2 regions of the Hydrogenophaga sp. ZJX-1 genome follow, and region 1 is predicted to be linked to the other one. Evidence: predicted binding sites of a transcription regulator. Region 1 holds the regulator's gene; the other holds the start of a gene.
What was found. Region 1 encodes sigma-54, which starts transcription at its own class of promoters, with help from an activator protein. Its sites were predicted from a motif close to TGGCANGNAANCTGCTTT; they were not measured.
Positions count from the first base shown of each region.

Region 2: pedF (cytochrome c-550 PedF) is a predicted target of sigma-54. The motif match lies at 2,246-2,263, and genes of this name have one in related genera.

Region 1 is NZ_JBMBRA010000009.1:174,160-178,783, reverse strand. Features, by position in the region: gene ACN5W5_RS22005 (THUMP domain-containing class I SAM-dependent RNA methyltransferase) at 1-1,323, opposite strand, end outside; gene rpoN (RNA polymerase factor sigma-54) at 1,471-3,123, opposite strand; gene lptB (LPS export ABC transporter ATP-binding protein) at 3,236-4,012, opposite strand; gene lptA (lipopolysaccharide transport periplasmic protein LptA) at 4,018-4,624, opposite strand, start outside.
Region 2 is NZ_JBMBRA010000001.1:315,888-320,511, reverse strand. Features, by position in the region: gene ACN5W5_RS01605 (helix-turn-helix domain-containing protein) at 1-413, shown strand, start outside; gene ACN5W5_RS01600 (substrate-binding periplasmic protein) at 755-1,624, opposite strand; gene pedF (cytochrome c-550 PedF) at 1,709-2,206, opposite strand; gene ACN5W5_RS01590 (sigma-54-dependent Fis family transcriptional regulator) at 2,642-4,624, shown strand, end outside.

The DNA.
Region 1 (4,624 bases):
CGGAATGGCGTCTGGGGCACGCCTTGCGGTGAGATCAAACCGGAACAGGCGGCATTCGATCGGACCGTTCCACAGCGGCACGCGGCGCGACTCCTTGAAGCGCATCTTGCCGGGCAGCTTGAGGTCGGGCGTGAGCAGCCAGGCGCTCCAGCCGGCGTAGTGGCTTTTCCAGTGGGCGGCGAGCTGCAGGAAGAATTCGCTGCCGTCGCCGCCGTCACTCATCTGCGCGCTCTCGCGGCCCAGGCCGGGCGCGGGTGGAGCGGCCTTGCCGGCGGTGAAGGTGCGCGGTGCGCGCGGCTCCATGCGCTGGGCGCGGGCACTGGCATTCTCACCGGCCACGCCGGCCGCGGCGATGCGCTCGCCGTAGGGCGGGTTGAGCAGCATCACACCGGGCTTCTGGGTGGGCGGCAAACGTTGCAGCGCATCACCGCCACGCAGTTCGATGGCGTGGGCCACGCCCGCGCGCTCGGCGTTGCGTTGCGCAAAATCGACCATGCGGAACGAGACGTCGCTGCCGAACACGATGGGCGCGTGGCCTTCGGGCCAGTCGCGCATGTCGCGCTCGGCTTCGTCCTGGATCGCTGTCCACACGTGCTGCTGGTAGGGCAGCATCTTTTCAAACGCAAAGCGGCGCAGCATGCCAGGCGGTATGTTGAGCGCGATCTGCGCCGCCTCGATCACCACCGTGCCGCTGCCGCAGCAGGGGTCGTACAGCGGAGTGATGTCGTCCAGCGATTCGGCCGCGCCGCCGTTCCAGCCGGTGGCGGCGATCATGGCCGCGGCCAGGGTTTCCTTCAGCGGCGCGTCGCCCTTGTCTTCGCGCCAGCCGCGTTTGAACAGCGGTTCGCCCGAGGTGTCGATGTAGAGCGTGAGTTCGTCGGTGGTCAGGTGGGCGTAGATGCGCACGTCGGGCCAGGTGGTGTCCACGCTGGGGCGCTCGCCGCGTTTGTCGCGGAAGCGGTCACAGATGGCGTCCTTGATCTTCAGTGCGGCGAAGTTGAGGCTGGTCAGCGGGCTGTGCTGCGCGGTGATCTCGACCTTGATGGTCTGCTGCGGCGTGAACCAGATTTCCCAGGCGATCTCGCCGGCCGCGTTGTACAGGTCCTGCTCGCTGCGGTAACCACCGTGCCACAGCTGCACCAATACCCGTTGAGAGAGTCGGCTGTGCAGGTTCAGACGCATGGCGTCGCGCCACGAGGCCTTGATGCCCACGCCGCCGCGTGCCTTGAAGGCCAGCGGTTCGTTGGTGATGCGCTGCACCTCGTCGGCGAGCATGTCCTCCACGCCAGCGGCGCAGGGGAGAAAGAGTTTGAGCTGGTTCACGGCAGGTACTGAAGATGTTGAGCGCGGGTGCGTCCGCAGGTGGCGACTACGCGGCCCAGCTTCCGGCACGTGCCACGGAACTGGCTTTGCCAGGCCGCGGGTGCGGTCCCCCTTGAGGGGGGAGACGCGAAGCGGCGCAGGGAGTGTTCACAGCGCTTTGCGCAGGTTGGCCGGCGCGATGCGCAGCGCCTCGCGGTACTTGGCCACGGTGCGGCGCGCGCATTCGATGCCCTGCTCCTTGAGCAGGTCGGAAAGCTGATTGTCGGACAGCGGTTTCTTCGGCTCTTCCGAGGCGATGAACTGCTTGAGCAGGGCGCGTACCGCGGTGCTCGACGCGTTGCCCCCAGTTTCGGTACCGAGCGAGGATCCGAAAAAGTACTTGAGCTCGTAGGTACCAAACGGCGTGGCCATGTACTTGGCGGTCGTCACGCGGCTGATGGTGGACTCGTGCAGGCCCAGCTCGTCGGCGATCTCGCGCAGTACCAGCGGGCGCATGGCGAGTTCACCGTGCATGAAGAAGTTGCGCTGGCGCTCGACGATGGCGCTCGACACGCGCAGGATGGTGTCGAAGCGCTGCTGGATGTTCTTGATGAACCAGCGCGCTTCCTGCAGGCGCTGCTGCATGGCGGCGTGGCCGGCTTCACCGCCGTTGTCGCGACCACCGCGGTTTTGCCGCATGGCGTTGGCGTAGACGTCGTGCACACGCAGGCGCGGCATCACGTCGGGATTCAGGATGACCTTGAAACCCCGGCCGGCGCGCGTGACGATGACGTCGGGCACGACCACGTTGCGCTCGACATCGATGAAGCGGCGCCCGGGTTTGGGTTCCAGCCGGGCGATGATGGCCAGCGCAGCACGGGCGGTTTCATCGTCGATGCCGCACAGGGCACACAGGCGCTTGATGTCGCGTTTGGCCACCAGTTCCATGGACTGGTTGCAGATGGCCAGCGCCGCGCGAGCTTCGGGGGAGTTGCGCAGCTCCTCGATCTGCAGCCGCAGGCATTCGCCGAGGTTGCGCGCGCCCACACCGGTGGGCTCCATGTGCTGCAGCAGGCCCAAGGCCATGCGCAGCTGGGCTTCAGCGACCTCCAGCTCCTCGATCCCGGGAGCGGCCGCCTCGCGGCCGTGCATGAGCCGCCAGAAGCCCAGGGCGAGCTCGGCCAGGTCGTCTTCCAGGTAGGCGTCGTCGTTGAGCGACTCGATCAGGAAATACAGCGCCGCCTGGTCTTCGTCGCTCAGCCGCAGACAACGGGCCTGCTCGTGCAGGTGGTCCTGCAGACTGACGGGGCTGCGGGCCAGGTCGGCTGCGCTGGCGGTTTCGTCGTCGTCGCCGCCCGAACCGCTGTTGCGCGCGGGTGCGTCACCGCCCCATTCGCTGTCGTCGGGCGCCATCTCGACCGTGCCATCGCCTTCCCAGCTTTCTTCCACCGGGGTGGCACCGTCGAGCCGGCTTTCAATCTCGTCGCCAGAGCCGCTGTCAGCGGGCGTGTCGGACGTGCTGCTGACGCGGTCGGGCAGCGGGCCGTCGTATTCGGTCGGCGCGGCCACGGCGTCGGCCACCGGCAACGCGGCCTCGGCGATCTGTTCGCCCGCGCTCACCGGCGCATCGACCTGCTCCAGACCGAAGGCTTCGCGCTCGGCGATGTCTTCGGTGCGCTCCAGAAACGGGTTTTCGTCGAGCATCTGCTCGACCTCCTGCGCCATTTCCAGCGTGGAGAGTTGCAGCAGCCGGATGGACTGCTGCAACTGGGGCGTCAGCGCCAGATGCTGCGAAACACGCAGGGACAGGCCTTGTTTCATGCCTGGAAGTACAGCAGTGCGAAACGGAGATTCGCCGCCGGGCCGCCCCAAGGCGAATCAGCCCCCTCGGGGGGCAGCGAAGTACATGAAATGACGATCGTGGAGGTCATGTTCACATGCGGAAGTTCTCACCCAGGTACACACGGCGTACTTCGGCGTTTTCGATGATCTCGGCCGTCGTGCCGCTGGCCAGGACGTGACCGTCGCTGATGATGTAGGCGTGGTCGCAGATGCCCAGGGTTTCGCGCACGTTGTGATCGGTGATCAGCACGCCGATGCCGCGGGACTTCAGGAACCCGATGATGTGCTGGATCTCCAGCACGGCAATCGGGTCGATACCGGCAAAGGGCTCGTCCAACAGGATGAAACGCGGGCGCGTGGCCAGGGCACGGGCAATCTCCACCCGGCGCCGCTCGCCACCGGACAGGGAGGGTGCGGGCGAATCGCGCAGATGGTCCACCCTCAGATCCTTGAGCAGTTCGTCGAGCCGGCTGGCGATTTCAGGTTCGCTCAGGGCATGGCCATCCACATCGTGCTGCAACTCCAGCACGGCGCGCACGTTTTGCGCCACCGTGAGCTTGCGGAAGATCGAGGCTTCCTGGGGCAGGTAACCCAGGCCCATGCGGGCACGGCGGTGGATCGGCAAGGCTTCGATGCGCTGGCCGTCGAGCAGGATCTGCCCACCATCAGCGCGCAGCAGGCCCACGATCATGTAGAACGAGGTGGTCTTGCCCGCGCCGTTGGGGCCCAGCAAGCCGACCACTTCACCTTTGTCGACCTTGAGGGAGACATCCTTGACCACCTTGCGGCTGCCATAGGCCTTCATCAGACCCTGAACTTCCAGACTGCTGCGCACCGCCATCGCCGGTGGCGTACTGGCCATGGGCATGGTCGTCACTGCTTCTTCTCGTTGAGATTGGTGCTGGGGCGCAGTTGGGCTGGATCGGTGGCGGGAGCGGGTGCCGCATCTGCCTCCGGAATGGGTGTCAGCATCGCCCGCACCCGACCCGAGGGGTTGGCGGCGGTGCGGTTGGCGGGGCCACCCTTGACGGTGAACACCTCGGTCAGGCTGTTGTAGGTGATCTGGTTGCCCACGCTTTCGTCGTTGAGCAGGGTGCCGCGGTAGCGGCGCAGCACGGCGCTGCCGGTGAACACCACGGTCTGGGCCTTGCCGTCGTATTCGATGCGCTCGCCCTCGCCTTCGATCCACTCGTCCAGGCCCTCGCGCTTCTGGCGGAAGAAGCCAGGCGCTGCCGCCGTGCCGGTCACCACGCCGAACTGGTTGCCCTGCGGGTCCTGGCGCACGTCCATCTTGCTGCCCCGCATGACGATGGTGCCCTTGGTGATCAGGACGTTGCCGGTGAAGACGCTGGTCTGCCGCGTGTCTTCGTAGCGCAGCGAGTCCGCCTCGATGTTCATGGGCTTGTCTTTGTCGGCCAGCTCCGCCTGGGCCGCGCCTGCCAGCACCAGACCGGCCATCGAAGCCAGGAAGCGAAGGGTC
Region 2 (4,624 bases), on a different contig from region 1:
CCGGCGAAGAGAGCGACGGTCTGGTGTGCCTGGATGCCGATGGCCGCATCAGCGGCGCCAACCGCGCGGCGGCCGACATGCTGACCCTGCCCGCCGGCGCGCCCTGGCCACATTGCAGCGACGTGATCGCCGTGCCACCCGACAGCCTGTTCGATGCCGCCCGCGCGCAACGCGGTGCTGTCGAGCTGCCCCTGTGGTCGGGCCTGCGCCTGCAGGTGCTCGCGCGCCTGAACGACGGGCGCGCCGGCACGGCCGCCTCGCAGCGACCGCTCAGAACCAGCGTGCCGCTGAAAGACGTGGAAACCGCACTCATCCGCCGCGCGGTGGAAGAAGCGCGCGGCAACGTGATGGAAGCCGCCCGCGTGCTCGGCATCAGCCGGGCCACGGTGTACCGAAAAATCGGACGGAGGTAGCCCCCCCTGCGCCGCTTCGCGGCTTCCCCCCAGGGGGACCACGCCCTTGGACCGGCAGAGCCGAGGTACTGGCCCCACCCCCGTCGCTTGTTCGCTTCGCGTAACCGCTCCGCCCCTCAAGGGGCAACGCGAGTGGCCCGGCAAAGCCGGTTCCACCGCGTTCTGGGTTGAGGCACATCGCGCCGGTTGGGTCCTTTGCGATGCGGCAGTTTGCTCCCGTGAGCCCACAGCCTCTCCGGAGCGCGTGCATCAGCCCAGCACACGCCGAAGATCCGGCTCTGCCGGTCCAAGGGCGTGGTCCCCCTGGGGGGAAGCCGCGCAGCGGCGCAGGGGGGAACCTGTCAAGGCGCGGTCAGCGTCATCCCGTGCTGCTGGAAAATCTTCAGCAACTCACCGCTCTCGCGCAGTGACTTGAGTGCCGCTTCCAGCGCCAGGCCCAGCTCTTTGTGGCCCGACTTGATCGCCATGCCCACGGGCCAGCCGGTGTCGGCGATGCCGTTGTTGAAGTTGAGCTTGGTGATGCGGAAATGCGTGGCGCTGCCCGGGTTGCGCGACAGCACCGACTCGGCCTGTGCGCGTGTCACGAGGGCCGCCGCCGCTTTGCCGTCCACCGCGGCCTGGACCGCTTCGGTGCCGGTGTTGAAGATCGACACCTGGTTGCGCAACAGGCCACCGCCGTAGCCCATGAGCACGCTGGCCGCACCCGCGCCGCGCTCGGCGGCGAGCTGCACGCCCTTGAGGTCTTCGGGCACCGCGGCATCGGCCAGTTTGCGCGTGTCGTGCACCAGCACCACCGACTCCCGCATGTACGGCGCCATGATCATCACCTGCGGGTTCTTCTGTGCGAGGTACTTGTCGGCCGGCACATGCAGCATCAGGTCGGCCGGGCCATAGCCCAGGTAGTGGCCTTTCCAGACCATGTTGCGCAGGTCGTCGCCCATGTTCTCGCCGGCATCAAAGGGCAGCAGCGAGAGCTTCAGGCTCATCTGGCGAGCCAGTGCTTCCGCCAGCGCCACATCCAGTCCTTTCATGTCGGCCGCCGCGCCATCGGAAAACGGCGCGTTGTCCTTGTACACAGCCACCTTCAACATGCCGTTGGCACGGATGCGGGCCAGGTCGGTCAGCTCGGTCTGCGCATACACCGAGTAGTGCCCGGCGACCAGTGGCATCAGCACGGCCAGCGTCTGCCGGCGGGTCAGGCCGCGGGTCACGGGCGGGAGTTCCTGAAAGCTTTTCGAAACGGACGGCATGGTGTGTTGTCTCTCTTGTGGTTGTGGGCGTGGCGACGGGGCGGATCAGGGCTCGCGACGGGTCTCGATGTAGGTGCGGATCGCCCACACCGCTTCCTGCGTCAGTGTGCCCTCAAAGGGGGGCATGTAGACACGGCCATCGCGCACACGGCCACGCCGCACGGTGGAGATGAAGTAGTCGTCCATCTCCTTGAAGCAGGCGGCCTTCTTGGCCTCATCAGCCAGGCCGGTGCAGTCGCCATCGAGCTTGCGCAGGTCGGGCGAAATGCCACCGGAGATGGCTTCCAGTCCGTGGCAGCGCGCGCAGTTCTGGTTGTAGGCCGAGGTACCGATGCGCAGGGCTTCCTTGCGGGCCGGACTCTCTTCGTTATAGGGGTTGGCGTCCAGCCACTTGGCGCCGAGCTGCGGCAACGTGGTGGTGTCCACGCTTTGCGGTACCACGTCGCCGTGGGCCATGACGGCGGCGGCCACCAGACCACTGGCCGCCAGGGCCAGGACACGCAGCGTGGTGCGAGAAGGTTTCTTGAAGAGTGAGGCTTTCATGGGGGATGTCTCCTGTTGTCAAAGGGTTTCCACCCCCAATCAGCAATATGCGGGCCACCGACACCAGGTGCCTTGAAATCCTTGGACAGTCGGCCATCCAGCGCGAACGCGCCGGGCACAGGTGTTCCAATTTGAATCATTTGCGCCTCATCGGACCGGCGCGCTGTCACAGACTGGCATTCAAAAGCACCCGCCAGCGGCACCCAGGTGGCCACACCCGGTGGCGGGCAAATTGCTTTGGCACACAAAGAGGCAGTCGGTACAACATGTTTCATACCGGGAATACCCAGTGTTGATTCATGGGACAGATATGAAGAGAATCACATGCACCAAGACCAACAAGACACAGACGAGACAACACCCCTCCTGACCCCGTGCGATGCGCCCTGGGCCATGGACTATTGGGGGGGATTTCCGCCCGACCCTGGAGACGACATGAGTGCAGGCATCCACACGCGCCCCGACGAAGGACGCGTCGGGGCTGCGCCAGCTGGCGCCTCCCCGAACCCCGACCTGATCGGCCAGTCCCACCAGCGTTCGCAGGCCTATGGCATCACGGCGCAGGCCGAACCCGACTTCTCCAGCCCCTCGCGTGGCGTGTTGAACGACGCGCTGGACGAAAACCGCTTTCTCTTCCAGCACGCCGCCCCCGTGATGGAGACGCTGTACGACCAGATCGTCAACACCCACAGCATGGTGCTGCTGACCTCGGCGCGCGGCATGGTGCTGCACTCGCTGGGTGACACCGACTTCCTTGAAAAAGCTTCGCGCGTGGCGCTCACGCCCGGTATGGACTGGTCCGAGCAGACCAAGGGCACCAACGCCATCGGCACCGCGCTGACCGAAGAAGAAGCGCTCACGGTGCACGGCAACCAGCACTACCTGAACGCCAACAAGTTCCTCACCTGCTCCGCCGCACCCATCTTCGATCCCTACGGCCAGGTCATCGGCGCGCTCGACGTCACCGGCGACCACCGCAGCTTCCACCAGCACACACTGGCACTGGTGCGCATGTCGGCGCAGATGATCGAGAACCACATGTTCGCCGACATCTTCCCGAAGGCGATCCGCATCCACTTCCACACCCGCTCGGAATTCCTGGGCACCCTGGTCGAAGGCATCGCGGTGTTTTCGCCCGAGGGGCGTTTCATCTCGGCCAACCGCAGCGGGCAGTTCCAGATCGGCCTGCCCTTCGCGGCGCTCAAGGCCCACACCTTTTCTTCGCTGTTCGGCATCCCGATCTCGGCACTGTTCGAGCTGTTCAGCGGCGCCATGCCCAACCCCAAGCAGCTGGTGCTGCACAACGGCGTGTCGGTGTGGTGCCGCGTCAAGGTCAAGACGGCCCATCCCTGGTCGGCTGCCCGGCCAGATGCCCACCAGGGACAGCAGGCCTTCACCGCGGAAACGGGTCAGGGCGTGGCAGCGCAGGCGCTGGCCAAACCCCTGGTCAAGAAGATGCAACTGTCGTCGCTGCAATACCTGGACACCGGTGACGCCCAGGTGTCGTCGGTCATCCACAAGTTGCGCATGGTGTCGGGCAAGGACATCCCGGTCATGATCCTGGGCGAAACCGGCACCGGCAAAGACCTGCTGGCGCAGGCCATCCACGGCGACTCGAACCGGTCCGGCCAGCCCTTCGTGTCGGTCAACTGCGCGTCGATTCCCGAGACCCTGATCGAGTCCGAGCTGTTCGGCTACGAAGAAGGCGCCTTCACCGGCGCGCGCAAGAAGGGCGCCATCGGCAAGATCCTGCAGGCCCATGGCGGTACGCTGTTTCTTGACGAAATCGGTGACATGCCCAAGCACCTGCAGGCGCGGCTGCTGCGCGTGCTGCAGGAGCGCCGGGTCAGCCCGCTGGGTGCGGGCAAAGAGGTCGACGTGGACGTGGCCGTGGTCTGCGCCACACACAAGAACATCAAGGACATGATCGCGCGCGGCGACTTCCGCGAGGACCTGTACTACCGGCTCAATGGCCTGGTGGTGCGCCTGCCGGCGCTGCGTGAGCGCACCGACTTCGAACTCGTCGTGCGCAAGATCCTCAAGGCCCTGTGCGAGAACGGCGAGCAGATCGGCATCTCGCCCGAGGTCATGAACATCTTCAAGCGCTACCACTGGCCGGGCAATTTCCGCCAGCTGCACAACCTGATGCGCACCGCCGTGGTCATGGTGGGCTGCCAGGGCGTGATCGAGCTGAGCCATCTGCCCGACGATTTCCTGGAAGAGCTGGAGCATGGCCTGCCCAACCCGATCCCGCCGCGCCTGATGGGATCGATCGGCCCGGCCCAGCCGCTGCCCGACGAGCCCAACACCGCCCCGATGCCCGAGCCAGCGGCGCCCGAGGGCAGTCGCCTGGAAGACGTGGCACTGAACGCCATGGCGCAGATGCTGCGGCTGCACAAGGGCAACGTGTCGGCCGCG